3 regions of the Vibrio algicola genome follow, and region 2 is predicted to be linked to each of the others. Evidence: predicted binding sites of a transcription regulator. Region 2 holds the regulator's gene; each other region holds the start of a gene.
What was found. Region 2 encodes MetJ, which represses methionine synthesis genes. Its sites were predicted from a motif close to TTAGACNTNTANANGTCTAA; they were not measured.
Positions count from the first base shown of each region.

Region 1 (5,240 bases), 310 kb from region 2:
GCTCAGGAGTGCCTACACAATCGTTAAGGATGTAAGCACCTTTAGCGATGTTCGCAACTTGCTCATCAGTACGGGCTTGTTGTGCTAGGTTTTGACGCGAGAAGATAAGCGCAGATGGCGCATCTTTGCGTTCAATCGCCAGTTTCCAAGCAACCGCTGATTCCACTTGGTCACATGGACGCCATGTGCTCATGTTTGGTGTCATGCGCAGTGATGCAATTTGCTCAACCGGTTGGTGAGTTGGGCCATCTTCGCCCAGACCAATAGAATCGTGAGTGTACACTTGGATGTTTTGAATTTTCATCAACGCCGCCATGCGCATTGCGTTACGTGCGTATTCCATAAACATTAGGAATGTCGCGCCGTAAGGAACAAAACCGCCGTGTAGTGCGATACCGTTGATAATTGCTGTCATAGCAAACTCACGCACACCGTAGTGGATATAGTTGCCTGAAGCATCATCAGCAGTCAGTGATTTAGAACCCGACCACATGGTTAGGTTAGACGGTGCAAGGTCAGCCGAGCCGCCCATAAATTCAGGTAGCATTGCGCCAAACGCTTCTAGTGCATTTTGTGATGCTTTACGTGAAGCGATGTTGGCAGGGTTTGCTTGAAGATCAGCAATGATGGCGTTGGCTTTCGCTTCCCAATCATTTGGCAGATCACCAGCAGTACGACGTTTAAATTCAGAAGCAAGTTCTGGGTAAGCCGCGGCATATGCTGCAAACTTCTCATTCCATGCCGCTTCTTTCGCTGCGCCTGCTTCTTTTGCATCCCACTGCGCGTAAATATCAGTTGGGATCTCGAAAGGACCGTGTGCCCAACCAAGTTGTTCTTTGGTTGCTTTGATTTCATCTGCGCCTAGTGGTGCACCGTGACAATCGTGGGTGCCTGCTTTATTAGGTGAACCAAAACCGATAACCGTTTTAGTACAAATTAAAGTAGGACGTGGATCCGCTTTCGCTGCCGCAATCGCCGCTTCGATAGCATCAGCATCGTGGCCATCAACGCCAGGAATAACATGCCAACCGTACGCTTCAAAACGCTTAGGGGTATCGTCTGCAAACCAGCCTTCAACGTGACCATCGATAGAAATACCGTTGTCATCCCAGAATGCAACCAGTTTACCAAGACCAAGAACGCCCGCTAAAGAACAAGCTTCGTGCGAGATCCCTTCCATCATACAACCGTCGCCAAGGAAGGTGTAAGTGAAGTGATCAACGATGTCGTGACCTTCTTTATTAAATTGTGCCGCTAGAGATTTTTCAGCCAACGCCATACCAACCGCGTTAGTGATACCTTGACCTAGAGGGCCGGTTGTTGTTTCAACGCCAGGTGCATAACCGTATTCTGGGTGACCTGGAGTTTTTGAATGCAATTGACGGAAGTTTTTCAGCTCAGAAATTGGTAGCTCGTAACCTGAAAGGTGAAGCAAAGAATAAATCAGCATAGAACCGTGGCCATTCGAAAGAATGAAACGGTCACGATCAGCCCACTCAGGGTTTTGTGGGTTGTGGTTTAAGTGTGAACGCCAAAGAACTTCAGCGATATCGGCCATCCCCATTGGGGCGCCTGGGTGACCCGAATTGGCTTGTTGAACACCATCCATGCTTAAAGCGCGGATTGCATTTGCTAGATCTTTACGAGACGTCATGTCTGCTCCTGAGTGCATAAGCGAAAATATTTAATATTTAAGGTTAGATAAGCGGGCTAGAATAACCTCAGCCCGCTTGGTCGCCGATATTGTCGCAAAGCCTTACTATGACTGCAAACGTTAAGATCTCGATCTGTTGATTCTGCGCTTTATTTTTTCGCTTTTTATACCTATCACACATTTCACCACATTCAACTGGATTGTAAGTAAAATATAGGGTTAGGCACGCAAACGTTGTCGTATTGGGTCTAAATTTATGCCGTAATTTTAATTTGAACTTTTTTATCGCTATGTCACTGATGTAATCGTTTTCGCAGCCTTGAATTAAAAAAAGGCTTGTAATTCGAGCAATCAAAACTAGAATAGACGTCTAGATGTAGAAACACCTACAATTTTAACGTTTATTAAAAGACGCGAGCCCTTGTCGTTAACCTCTCTTGACATGTTAACTTTCAATCATGGGCGCATCTTTTCTAACTCAATCACGCCATCAAATACTCAATGACGTGGTTTTAAGTGGAGCACACATACATGGCTAAGCATTTATTTACTTCAGAATCTGTATCTGAAGGTCATCCAGACAAAATTGCCGATCAAATTTCTGATGCGGTATTGGATGCAATCCTAGAGCAAGATCCTAAAGCACGTGTGGCGTGTGAAACTTACGTAAAAACCGGCATGGTTATGGTTGGCGGCGAAGTGACGACTTCTGCATGGGTTGATATCGAAGAAATCACTCGTGAAACCGTTCGTGAGATTGGTTACATCCATTCAGATATGGGTTTTGATGCCAACTCTTGCGCCGTATTAAATACCATTGGTAAGCAATCTCCAGACATCAACCAAGGTGTCGATAAAGCCGATCCTAAAGATCAGGGCGCGGGCGACCAAGGTATTATGTTTGGTTACGCCACCAACGAAACGCCAATTCTAATGCCTGCTCCAATCACTTATTCTCACCTATTAGTGAAGAAGCAAGCTGAAGTTCGTAAAAGCGGCAAGTTGGATTTCTTACGTCCAGATGCGAAATCTCAAGTTACCTTCCAATACGATCAAGGCAAAATTGTCGGTATTGATGCAGTGGTACTTTCAACTCAGCACAGCGATTCAATCTCAACGCCGGATCTACGTGAAGCAGTAATGGAAGAAATCATCAAACCTGTTCTTCCTGAAGAATGGTTAAATAAAGACACTAAGTACTTTATCAATCCAACCGGTCGTTTTGTTATCGGTGGCCCAATGGGTGACTGTGGTTTAACCGGTCGTAAAATTATCGTTGATACCTACGGCGGCGCAGCGCGTCACGGTGGCGGCGCATTCTCTGGTAAAGATCCATCAAAAGTAGACCGTTCAGCGGCTTATGCAGCACGTTATGTAGCAAAAAACATTGTGGCTGCTGGTCTTGCTGATCGCTGTGAAATTCAATTGTCTTACGCGATTGGTGTTGCAGAGCCGACATCTATCATGGTTGAAACCTTTGGCACTGAAAAAGTACCAGCCGACATTATTGTTGAAGCAGCACGTCAACACTTCGACCTACGTCCATACGGCCTACAAGAAATGTTGAACTTGCTACAACCTATCTACAAGAAGACCGCCGCTTATGGTCACTTTGGTCGTGAAGAGTTCCCTTGGGAAGCTACCGACAAAGCCGCTTCATTACGCGCCTTTGCTGGCCTATAAAAGCCACTAAAAATAAAAACAAGCTTAATCAAGCCCTTGCCTTTTTGGTGAGGGCTTTTTGTTTACAGCTATAAAAATAACGGATAAATAATGAGTAATAAATTTGTAATTTAAGCGGATCATGCCAATAGTTAAAGCGTGACGAATCGAGAATCCATAGGAGGATTTATGCCTCGTACCGCCAAATCATCTGATTTCAAAGTGCCTGATAACCAATATGCTCGCACCATCCCATGCAATCATATCGCCACCTTTGCCCCGCTAGGTTGGCTTAAAAAAGGTGCCACCGATTTAATTCATGCCCCTATGGTCAGCCTATTTTACGGACTCTGTTTCGCCTTAGCCGCCGCAGGTATCGAATGGCTAGTTTTCTTACAAGGCTCGCACTTAGTGGTCTTCCCCAGTTTAATTGTTTATATGCTGATCGGTCCGTTTTTAGCATTAGGGCTTTACGATGCCAGTTGGCAAATGGAAAAAAATAACCCACCTAAACTACTGCATTCCATGTTTGCCATTCGGCGTAACTCCGTATCGCAATGGAGCTTTGCAGTGATGCTGTGCGTCGCGATGATCTTTTGGATGCGTATTGCCTCTTTGCTGCATGCCATATACCCCGAAATGCAAGGCGCGCCGCTATCACACTTTATGCCCTTCTTAGTCACAGGTTCGGTGGTCGGGATCATTTTTTCTTGTTTGATTTTTTCTATCTCGGCTTTTTCGATACCTTTAATGATGGAAAGACGGGTCGATGTGATGACCGCTGTCTTTACCAGTTTTAACGCAGTAAAGCACAACTTATCAGCCATGATGGTGTGGGCTGCACTTATTGTGGTGGGGCTCTTGATCGGGTTTGCCACCGCAGGGATCGGCATGCTCATCACGATGCCAATCTTAGGTTTTGCCACTTGGCATGGTTATCGAGCCACCATTCAACGTAAACACTGATTTTTATATATCAGGTATAGCGCAACGCTTATATCTTCGATATTCTTCCCCTCCCTACTTTGATCATTAAAGTAGGGATTTTTTATTGGGTATCATTCTAAACTTAAGGTCAATGATGGCAGGTCGTGATATTCCCGCAGCGTTACTGCAACAGATAAACCAAACCGTGCAACACTGCATGCATAAAGCCGAGCAAGTATTGGACGAGAAGTTTGATCCCCCAAGTGTTCACTATAATGTTCGCGGCAAAGTGGCAGGAAAAGCATATTTGCAGAGCTGGGAAATAAGGCTGAACCCGACTTTATTATTAGAAAACCAAAGCGCTTTTTTACACCAAGTGATCCCGCATGAAATCGCCCATTTACTGACTTACCATCAATTTGGTCGAGTGCGCCCGCATGGTAAAGAGTGGCAAGCGATCATGCTTAAGGTATTTCAACTTAATCCTGATACCCGTCACCAGTTTGATGTCAGTTCAGTACAAGGTAGAACTTTCTCTTATCAATGCCAGTGTCGCCAGTACGATTTATCAATTCGTCGTCATAATAAAGTGATGCGCAACCAAGCTCAATACCACTGCCTTGAATGTAAGCAACAGCTGCAATTAAAAAGCGAGTGCAACTAAAAAACGAATGTCATTAAAAACAACTGGGTGATAACAACATTCCCCACATGAATGAGTAAAAATAAATACAAACAAAAATAGAATATAACACCTTGTTTATTTAATAATACAAAATAAATAAGATGAGTAAGCTTAAATATTATATGTAACGCCCTATCTTCATTTGTTTGAGACTACTAATATGTGCGCCTAATACCTTGTGAATTGAAATCATGACTGCTTATAAACATATCCTCGACATCCATCCTAACGCCTGTGTTGTGCATGTTAACTTCCGCCCTCTTTATGCGAATGACGCATTTGCCCGTTTTAGTGGTCTGGAAAGTGCCGAGC
Region 1 is NZ_CP045699.1:527,606-532,845, reverse strand. It holds gene tkt (transketolase) at 1-1,654, opposite strand, end outside; gene metK (methionine adenosyltransferase) at 2,186-3,337, shown strand; gene GFB47_RS02380 (DUF2189 domain-containing protein) at 3,506-4,282, shown strand; gene GFB47_RS02375 (SprT family zinc-dependent metalloprotease) at 4,398-4,907, shown strand; gene GFB47_RS02370 (GGDEF domain-containing protein) at 5,120-5,240, shown strand, end outside.
Region 1: the regulator MetJ is predicted to act here: its motif matches at 2,017-2,036, upstream of metK (methionine adenosyltransferase).

Region 2 (5,240 bases):
CTTTGCGCAGTAGTGAAGGCAAGGCAAGAGAGAATGTATCGCCAAGCGGATATTGGTAAAATTGACTGCACCAGATCAATAGCTGATATAAAGGCGTCGGCCATACTGGTTGTTGGTCTAAACAGGCTTTGATGGGCTTGAGTTGTTCGACTGGTAAATCAGACGTATCGACCAAAGCGGTCACGATGCCGGTTAAGGTTTGGCGGCCAAAAGGTACCGACACTCGTCCGCCTACCACCGGATATAAATAATTCGGGATCTGGTAATCAAAACATTTGTCCAACGGGACAGGCAAAGCGACTTGGGCGATAGTGGGGCGCATAAGTGATGAATTTCCGTGGCAACAGAATACGGCGAATGAGGCTCTATAATAAAGCAAGCCCATTGCAATTTCGAGCACCTATACACGTTTATACTAGAAGCTTCAGTCTTATTTTATATAAACAACAATAGACTGCGTTTACTCACCCTAATCACATAGTTGACCTGCCTATTTATAAAAGATGGCTCATAGGGCTTCGTGCACTTGTCGCCTAACTGTAACTCCAATTATTTAGTGTCTATGTTCGAGGGTCATATAAGGTAATGAAATTGGCCTCGAACAATAAATGCTGAAAAACAGAGCAAATTCCTTGATCGATGGGCTGTGATTCATTATTATACTGCGCCTCGAACGATGTAGATTTCTGCATCATTTTTAACACCACGTATGGTGTCTGGCATCCTTTGTTTATCTCTTTTTATAAAGAGTGAGATAAAAGGAAAGAACCAGATAGCGATACGGACCAATATTAAGGTTTGTCCTATGAAAACTGGAATCCACCCAGAATACAAAACAGTTGCTGCAACTTGTTCTTGCGGTAACGCTTTCGAATTCAGCTCAACTCTAGCTAAAGACAGCATCCACTTAGACGTATGTGACAAATGTCACCCGTTCTACACTGGTAAGCAACGTATCGTTGATACTGGCGGCCGTGTTGATCGCTTCAACAAGCGTTTTGGTGCTCTTAGCAGCAAATAATCTCAGCCTAAAATTTTTAGACTCAGAGACAAATTTCAAAGGGATGCATGCAAATGCATCTCTTTTTTCTTGTCTAAAATAAAATAGCGACAGTAGATCCCGACCGTGCAATCCATTATTATCGCCATTCCTGCCTCATCTTCTTAGGAACACCTAAATTATGTCCGATACTCAAAAGACCAAAGATTTCCGCCAACAAGCTTTGGATTATCATGCCCAACCGATCGCCGGTAAAATTGCTATTGCGCTGACGAAACCTGCCGATTCGGCGGAAGATCTTGCTTTAGCCTATAGCCCAGGCGTGGCAGAGCCGGTGCGCGAAATTGCGCTGAACCCTGATAATGCTTACAAATATACCGGTAAAGGTAATATGGTTGCTGTGATCTCAAATGGTACCGCGATCTTAGGTTTAGGTAATTTAGGTCCATTGGCGTCAAAGCCAGTGATGGAAGGTAAATCTTTATTGTTCAAACGCTTTGCTGGTTTAGATTCGATCGATATTGAAGTAAAACACCGCACCATCGAAGAATTTATCGACACCGTAGCGAACATTGCTGACACCTTTGGTGGTATCAACTTAGAAGATATCAAAGCACCAGATTGCTTTGAAATTGAACGTCAATTGATTGAGCGTTGTGATATTCCAGTATTCCATGATGACCAGCACGGTACTGCGATTGTCACCGCTGCCGGCATGTTGAATGCGATTGAACTGCAAGGTAAGAAACTGCACGAGTGTAAAATTGTTTGTTTAGGCGCGGGCGCAGCGGCAGTCGCTTGTATGGAACTATTGATCAAATGTGGCGCATTGCGCGAAAAAATCTACATGCTTGACCGTAAAGGTGTGATCCATACACGTCGTGACGATCTTAATGAATACAAGCAATTGTTCGCCAATAACACCGACATGCGCACCCTTGAAGATGTGATTACAGGGGCAGATTTATTCTTAGGGGTATCAGGTCCAAACTTACTGCCACCTGAAGCTTTGGCATTAATGGCAGACAAACCGGTGGTATTTGCTTGTTCAAACCCAGATCCTGAAATCAAACCAGAAATTGCTGCCAAAGTACGTAATGATTTGATCATGGGGACCGGACGCAGTGATTACCCAAACCAAGTTAACAACGTGATTTGTTTCCCATTCATTTTCCGTGGTGCGTTGGACGTTCGTGCCAGTGAAATTAACACTGAAATGAAATTGGCTGCGGTAGAGGCGATTCGTCAGTTGGCTAAAGAAGAAGTGCCAGCGGAAGTGTTAGCTGCTGCAGGGGTTGAATCATTAAGCTTTGGCTCGGAGTACATTATTCCAAAACCAATGGATCCACGTTTATTACCACGCGTTGCTGGCGCTGTCGCTCGCGCGGCGGTGAAGTCTGGTGTGGCGCGTATTGCGTTACCTGAGCAGTACAAATAAATTTTAATACCAATTCCATTTTATATTTGATCAATTTGAATACGCCGAAAAGACGCTGATCCGTCCTTGATCGCTTAAGACAAGGCACCCATGGCTTTTGATACTTTTCTCTGTACTCAATTTTGAATGATCATTAAATTTATGGAATTGGTATAAGTCCTTTCTAATTGAAGAAAGTTGAACAAAAAAAGCCCGATCAAATCTAATTTGATCGGGCTTTTTTTGTTCGTTTCTAGGGGCTGTTGATCTTTCGTGATTAAATTTTGTTCGAGATAAAAGCCTTTTAATCGAGGCAAGTCGATTGAAGCCTAGTTATTCTAAGTAAATGAGACTTAACGAAGAGTAAAAGGCTTTTAGCCGAACCCTTCGGGCTGCGTTTGTTGGTCTTTTCTACTTCGTCATCGGCTTTTCGTGTAGCCAGCTACACCACAAAGCCTCTTCCTTGTATAAAAACCCAACAATTCGCAGCAAAAACAACCACGAAAGATTAACAGCCCCTAGTCATCAATTTTTAGTGATTAATGACTAAAATGAGAATCGGTTGTTAATCATCAAAAGCTTCGAATTCGATGCCCATTTCGGTCATCAGTTTTTTCACTTCTGCTGGCAGATCATCAGGGCGATCTTTTCGTAAGTCTTCATCGGTTGGCAGAGGCTGACCGGTATAAGCATGCAAAAATGCTTCACACAACAATTCACTATTAGTGGCATGGCGCAGGTTATTGACTTGGCGACGAGTTCTCTCATCTGTCAGTATTTTTAATACTTTGAGCGGAATAGAAACTGTGATTTTTTTAACTTGTTCACTTTTTTTCCCATGTTCCGCATACGGGCTAATGTAGTCACCATTCCAATCGGCCATCATGTACCTTCGCTGTTTATTGTTGTTATATCAATCAAGGTAAATATCTGATCATCTCATTACTTTGATTGGTATTATTAATTGTCAGGGTGCGATTCTAGCGGCATTGACTGCCACAAGTAAAGACGTTTAGACGTCCAGAAGTGTTGACGTCTTGATTTGGTAGCGATAAAGTAGCAGAAAAGAACGAGAGAAAGCACAATACTGCCTAAAAAAACGGTAAGATTGAATTTCTGTCAAACAATTGATTCGTGATTGCGGTTTTAACTCTTTAAATCAATCTATTTTCAAAGAAAACAAAGCGCAAATGGAAAAGGAAGACACCATGAGTTCAAGAAAGCCTGCTACTGTTGCTGTGCGTACCGGTATTGAATCGGATTCTCAATATCACGCGGTCGTGCCACCGATTTATCTTTCTACCAACTACGGCTTTCCTGCCTTTGGTGAAGTGCCGCAATACGACTATACCCGCTCGGGCAACCCTAACCGCGGACTACTTGAACAAGCATTGTCAGAATTAGAGTCAGGTGCAGGCGCGGTGATCACCAATTGTGGTACTTCGGCTCTAAATTTATGGGTGTCGGCTTTCTTAAGCCCTGATGATTTAATTATTGCGCCGCATGATTGTTACGGTGGTACTTATCGTTTATTTAATACGCGCGCGCAAAAAGGTGACTTTAAAGTTCAGTTTGTCGATCAATCCAATCAAGCTGAATTTGATGCAGCCATCGCCAAAAAGCCTAAGCTGATTTTACTTGAAACTCCATCTAACCCTTTGGTTCGCGTGGTCGATATCGCGTTAGCCTGTCAAAAAGCCAAGCAAGTCGGTGCATTAGTGGCCGTTGATAACACCTTTATGACACCGGTGTACCAAAAGCCGATTACATTAGGCGCAGATTTTGTGGTGCATTCCACCACCAAATACATTAACGGTCATTCTGATGTGATTGGCGGCGTGATCATTGCAAAAGATCCTGACCATGTCGAAACGCTTTCATGGTGGGGCAACTGCATTGGTGCCACAGGGACGCCGTTTGATAGTTATATGACCTTGCGTGGTTTAAGAACGCTTCCAGCACGGATGCGAGTCCATGAAGAAAGCGCCCAAGCATTATTAGCATTTTTACAAACCCAAGCATTAGTAGGCACTGTTTATCACCCAAGCTTGCCACAACATCCGGGCCATGAGATCGCCAAAGCACAACAAACTGGTTTTGGTTCTATGCTTAGCTTTGAACTGAACGGCAGTATGGAACAATTGAAGGTTTTTGTTGGTCAGCTCCAATTATTCTCGTTAGCGGAATCGCTAGGGGGAGTGGAAAGTCTAATTTGTCATCCTGCTTCGATGACACATCGCGCCATGTCAGATGAAGCGCAACAACAAGCAGGTATTGCACAAACCTTGCTCCGTGTATCGGTCGGCTTAGAAGATAGCCAAGACTTGATCACCGATTTAGAGCAAGCATTTAAAAAAGCACAAGAGGTAGCGTAAATGAGCACGGCTCGTCAATTACACAAATTTGGAGGCAGCAGTTTAGCTAATCCCGAATGTTATAAACGCGTGGCAAATATTTTGCGCGAATACTCCAATCAATCGGATTTAATTGTTGTATCAGCGGCGGGCAGTACCACCAATCGATTGATTGATTGGTTAGCAGCATTGGAAAAAGATGGTCGAATTGCCCACGAAATTCTACAACAGTTACGTCAATTTCAAGTGGATCTGGTTGAGTCATTATTACCGGCAGAAGCCGCACAACCGTTATTGGATTTATTGCATCATGAGTTCTTAGAATTAAGTGAGATCACCGCGCCAGTTAATGTTGTTGAGCGCTGTGATGCTCTCGGTCATGGTGAGGTGTGGTCTTCGCGTCTATTAAGTGCCTTGCTATGTCATTTAGATATGGAAGCGGTGCAATTGGATTCTCGTCGCTTCTTAC
Region 2 is NZ_CP045699.1:217,669-222,908, forward strand. It holds gene priA (primosomal protein N') at 1-322, opposite strand, end outside; gene rpmE (50S ribosomal protein L31) at 806-1,021, shown strand; gene GFB47_RS01000 (malic enzyme-like NAD(P)-binding protein) at 1,182-2,438, shown strand; gene metJ (met regulon transcriptional regulator MetJ) at 2,983-3,300, opposite strand; gene GFB47_RS01010 (O-succinylhomoserine (thiol)-lyase) at 3,626-4,792, shown strand; gene GFB47_RS01015 (bifunctional aspartate kinase/homoserine dehydrogenase II) at 4,793-5,240, shown strand, end outside.

Region 3 (5,240 bases), 1.2 Mb from region 2:
CGGCAATATTGATCGCAGTACCACGAATATTGGTCATGTCTGCAACCAGTTCATTGTTGGCAAGGCGATGCGCCACTTCAACTAAGGCGCGTTCCGCATTACCAAATAATAAAATATCGGCTTTGGCATCAAATAATACCGAACGGCGGACTTTATCTGACCAATAATCATAATGGGCGATGCGGCGTAAACTGGCTTCAATTCCGCCTAAAATAATCGGGGTGCCTTTGTAGGCTTCACGACAACGTTGCGAATAGACTAACACTGCGCGATCGGGGCGTTTGCCACCTTCGTTATTAGGAGTGTAAGCATCATCGTGACGTAGTTTGCGATCTGCGGTGTAGCGGTTGATCATCGAATCCATGTTACCGGCGGTGATACCAAAAAATAAATTCGGTTTGCCTAAGGTCATAAAATCGTTTTTATTGTCCCATTTCGGCTGGGCAATGATCCCCACTCGAAAGCCTTGAGATTCCAATAAACGGCCGATCACTGCCATACCAAAACTTGGGTGATCGACATAAGCATCACCGGTTACAATAATAATGTCACAGCTATCCCAACCAAGGGCGTCCATTTCTTTTCGACTGGTCGGTAAGAGAGGCGCTGGGCCAAAGCACTCGGCCCAATACTTAGGATATTGGTCGATAGGGGTTGGCTTCGATGAGAGTTGGATGTCGCTGTACATAAATTGACCTCTGATTTGGGATGCCAAAGTATACAGATTTCGTACTGAAACGACTAGTAGAAAGTAAAACTATTTTATCGTGATAGCCTCATTTTATAAGGGGTTAAGTCGGTATTCTGATAACTTAGTTAGCCTTTTTATTCTGCCAAATAAGCGTAAATTTTAAACGCTCTCTTTGTGGTATTTATAAGATATTACACAAGATTTTAAACCATAAATTTGCTAATATTCGCGTCATAAAAATAATGAAAACTGGAAGCTTTACTTTACTATGTATACTTATTTACTTAGCGTGATCCCCCCAATGCTGCTTGGCGCTCAAGTGGTTTTACTGGTTATTTTACTCAAAGGGGATATTTGCCCAGGACAGCGAGGTCGTATCCATAAGCAATTCCCCATTATTGCGGTTGCTTGGCTGGCGCTGGGGCTGTTGTATTGGCCGTTGGCATTGGTGGGGGCGCTTATTTTGTTCTTCTTCTCACAAGTCAAAGTGAAAAAAACACGCGATTCAGGACCGATTTGGTTGTTATATGTTGCGATCGCGGTGGCCGCATTCTTCAATATCCAACTTATATTAGGCGGCGATTGGGGCAATATGCTGTTTATGCTGGTGGCAATGGTGACACTCGGCGCAAGTTTGAGTCATGTGTTCTTACTGCTCGCTCGTTCACGCTTGCAAGCTTTTCATCGTTTATTGCCTGTGGTGGCGATCATTGGCGCGATGTTAGTCAGCATTGTGGTTTTATTGCAAAGCTCTCAATACAGCATCGCTTATATGCATGACATTACCTTGCCACTTATCGTGTGTTTTGTTTCTTTGATTGTCAGCGTGGTGTTTTCAAGTTGGCATTTGTTTACCCAAAAAACTATTCAAAAGACGCAACCTATTTGTGGCTTTATTGTGTCGTTTTCAGCCTTGGTTGGCTTTAGTTCATTATTGTTTCAATTTTAACCTGACTGAAAAGATCACAGAAAATTTATCGCGCACGGTCTATGCTTATTGCTAGATGTCCCGACATAAGCGACATCCTTTGATTTGATAAGCAGGAGCGTGACGATGGACTTAAGCAACGTAAAAAGAGTCGATAGTGTGATTTTACTGGGCATTGTGAACGAAAAATTACGCTTAGAATGCGACAGTTTTAATGAGTTGATCAGCATGTATGAAATGGACACTGAAGATCTGGTTGGTAAACTCGATATGCTAGGTTATCAGTATGATCCATTAACCAACCAGTTCAAAGCAAGATAAAACACATTCGATCAACCGCCCCTAAAAACTACGCCATCTTGATCCCATCTAAATGACTTTGGCACTGCTGCTTAGCGGTGCTAAAGAATGCGTCTAAATAACGTTTATCTTTTTCTGAATTTCTGACCGCGGCAAATAAACGTCGCCATAAGCCTTTATCATTTGGGGTATTGGAAATAAGCGGTTTGCTAGTAATTAATCCTTGGCGAGAAAACTCACTGATCGCCCAATTAGGCAGCGCCGCCACACCTAATCCAGCCGACACCATTTGCACCAACATTAAAGTATTGTCAGCCTGTTTCCACTTCGCAGGCTCAATTCCGGCAGGTTGGAGGAAGTGCTTTACCACATCTAAGCGTTGTTTTTGCACCGGATATGACAGCATAGTTTGTGATGCTAAATCTTCAGGGCTAATGAACTCTTTGTCTGCGAGTGGATGATTGGTGGCGGTGATCAAGCGCATTTCAAAATCAAATAACGGCTCATAATGCACCTCTGAGCGCGGCTGTATATCGGAAGTGATCACCAAATCTAGTTCACCTGACACTAATGCCGGCAAAGGTTCAAACCCAAAGCCAGAAGAAAAATCCAGCGTCACACTGGGCCAAGTGATTTGATATTCTTTCAGTGCTGGCATCAACCATTGAAAGCAAGAATGGCATTCGATCGCCATGTGCAAACGTCCATTAACATCTTCTTTTAAGCTGGCAATGTCATTCTCAGCCCGCGCCAGTTTAGGTAACAGTTCTTCTGCCAATGCTAATAAAATAGCGCCTTCTGAGGTGAATTTAACGGGCCGAGTCTTGCGCAAAAATAATTGGCCACCAAGGCGAGATTCTAACTCCTTTAATTGGTGAGATAAGGCCGATTGAGTTAAGTGCATCATGGTCGCCGTCGCGGTCAATGATCCGGTATCGCGTAATGCCACCAGCGTTTTTAAATGTTTAATCTCAATCATTGATCATCCTTAATCTGTTGTTTTCGATTGATTTATCCGTGCTTTGTTTATCAGGCTGATTTTTTACTCAGTGACCTGTTTTACCAAGTGACCTGTTGTACCAAGAGATCTATTTTACTGAGCGATTTATTTTCATAAGTGCTCTGTTTTAACAAGCTACTGGTTTCAGGCTTGGTTGTAAACGTCTAGATGTCCAAAAATGGATGGGGAACGCTCTATTTATGAAAAAAATTCATATTGATTGTGAATTTATAGACATTGCTCATGTTGCTGTGAAAAGGGATTATTTAGCCATCCAGACGGATTTATTTAGATAAGGATATTCATTATGACAACTTCAACGCATTCAACTAATAAAACCATTACTCACATTCTTGGCTATCCGCGAGTGGGAGACAAACGTGAACTTAAATTTGCCCAAGAGCAATATTGGAAAGGGCAGATCAATCAAGCCCAACTCAAACAAGTCGGCAGTGATTTACGCCAACGTCATTGGAATGATCAATCGACTAGTGGATTAAGCTATGTGGCGGCGGGCGATTTTGCTTGGTATGACCATGTATTAAGCACCAGTTTGTTACTCGGACATGTTCCGGCCAGACATTCTAACGGTGGTTTCCCTGATTTAGATACCTTATTTAAAGTGGCGCGTGGTCAATCGGCCTCAGAAGGCGACAGTTGTGGTTGTGGCTCTGTGCATGGCTCTGATCATGCGGGTGATAATAATGGCGCGGCCGCCGGTGACATGACCAAATGGTTTAACACCAATTACCATTACATCGTGCCCGAGTTTAGTCAAGAGGACAGTTTTCAAGTCAGTTGGCCGCAATTATTTGAAGAAGTAAACCAAGCCATTCAAGCCGGTCACAAGGTTAAACCAGTGTTACTTGGGCCATTAAGCTATTTGTATCTAGGCAAAGAAATTAATGCTGAAGAAGTTGACAATGGCTTTGATCGATTAAGCCTATTACCACGGTTATTATCGGCCTATCAAGCGATCTTGAGCAAACTAAAATCACTCGGGGTGGAATGGGTACAAATTGATGAGCCAATCTTAAGTTTAGAGTTAGAGGATAAATGGTCAAATGCTTTCAAATTGGCGTATCAGATCTTACAAAGTGATGTGAAAATCCTCTTAACCACTTATTTTGATTCGGTGGAAGATAACTTAGCCAAAATTGTGGAGCTTAATGTTGATGGCTTGCATATTGACTTATCGGCATCACCACAACAACTGGAAGCGGTTAATGCTGCGATCCCACAAGATTGGGTGTTATCGGTCGGGGTGATCAATGGGCGAAATGTGTGGCGCGCCGATCTGCAAACTTGGCTTGAAAAGCTGCAACCAGTCAAAGCGCAACGTGGAGATAAATTATGGGTAGCAAGCTCGTGTTCATTATTGCACAGTCCGATTGATTTAGAGCTTGAAACGGATCTCAGTGAAGAAGTAAAAAGTTGGTTTGCGTTTGCGAAACAAAAACTTAATGAGGTGAGTTTGCTAGGGGCGGCACTCGATGGAAATGGACATGCCATTGAAGCTTGTGCCACTTACAGTCAGCCAATTAAAGATCGCTTAACCGCCACGCATGTTAATAAACCTCAAGTTCAGCAACGCTTAAAGGGATTAACCAAGGCGCTAACCCAACGCAGTGCCAGTTATCCCGAGCGTGCTCAGCATCAAGCGCAAGTGTTAGGTTTGCCTTTATTGCCGACCACCACCATTGGATCTTTCCCTCAAACCGCCGACATTCGTCAGCAACGCAGTGCATTTCGCCGTGGTCAATTAAATGCGGATGATTATCAGCAAGCATTAAAAGGCCATATTCAAGATGCGGTTAAACGCCAAGAAGCGTTAGATCTTGATGTCTTAGTGCATGGTGAAGCCGAACGTAACGACATGGTGGAATATTTTGCCGAAAATCTTGCCGGCTTCCAAGTGACTCAATTTGGCTGGGTACAAAGCTATGGTTCACGCTGCGTAAAACCGGCCATTGTTGTGGCCGATATCGAGCGTGAAAAATCAATAACAGTTGATTGGTCGGTATACGCGCAATCTCTCACCTCAAAGCAAATGAAAGGCATGCTGACCGGTCCGGTGACGATCCTTTGTTGGACTTTTCCACGCGAAGATATCACTCGCAAACAAATTGCCGACCAACTGGCGTTTGCCCTACGTGATGAAGTCGAGGATTTACAGCGAGCGGGAATTAATATTATTCAAATTGATGAGCCAGCTATTCGTGAAGGGTTGCCACTGAAAAAACGCGATCATAAAGCATATTTAGACTGGGCAGTGGACGCATTTAAAATATCAGCTTCCAGCGCGAAACCAGAAACTCAAA
Region 3 is NZ_CP045699.1:1,420,119-1,425,358, reverse strand. It holds gene GFB47_RS06565 (YgiQ family radical SAM protein) at 1-688, opposite strand, end outside; gene GFB47_RS06560 (hypothetical protein) at 960-1,640, shown strand; gene GFB47_RS06555 (DUF4250 domain-containing protein) at 1,746-1,940, shown strand; gene GFB47_RS06550 (LysR substrate-binding domain-containing protein) at 1,969-2,898, opposite strand; gene metE (5-methyltetrahydropteroyltriglutamate--homocysteine S-methyltransferase) at 3,227-5,240, shown strand, end outside.
Region 3: the regulator MetJ is predicted to act here: its motif matches at 3,076-3,095, upstream of metE (5-methyltetrahydropteroyltriglutamate--homocysteine S-methyltransferase).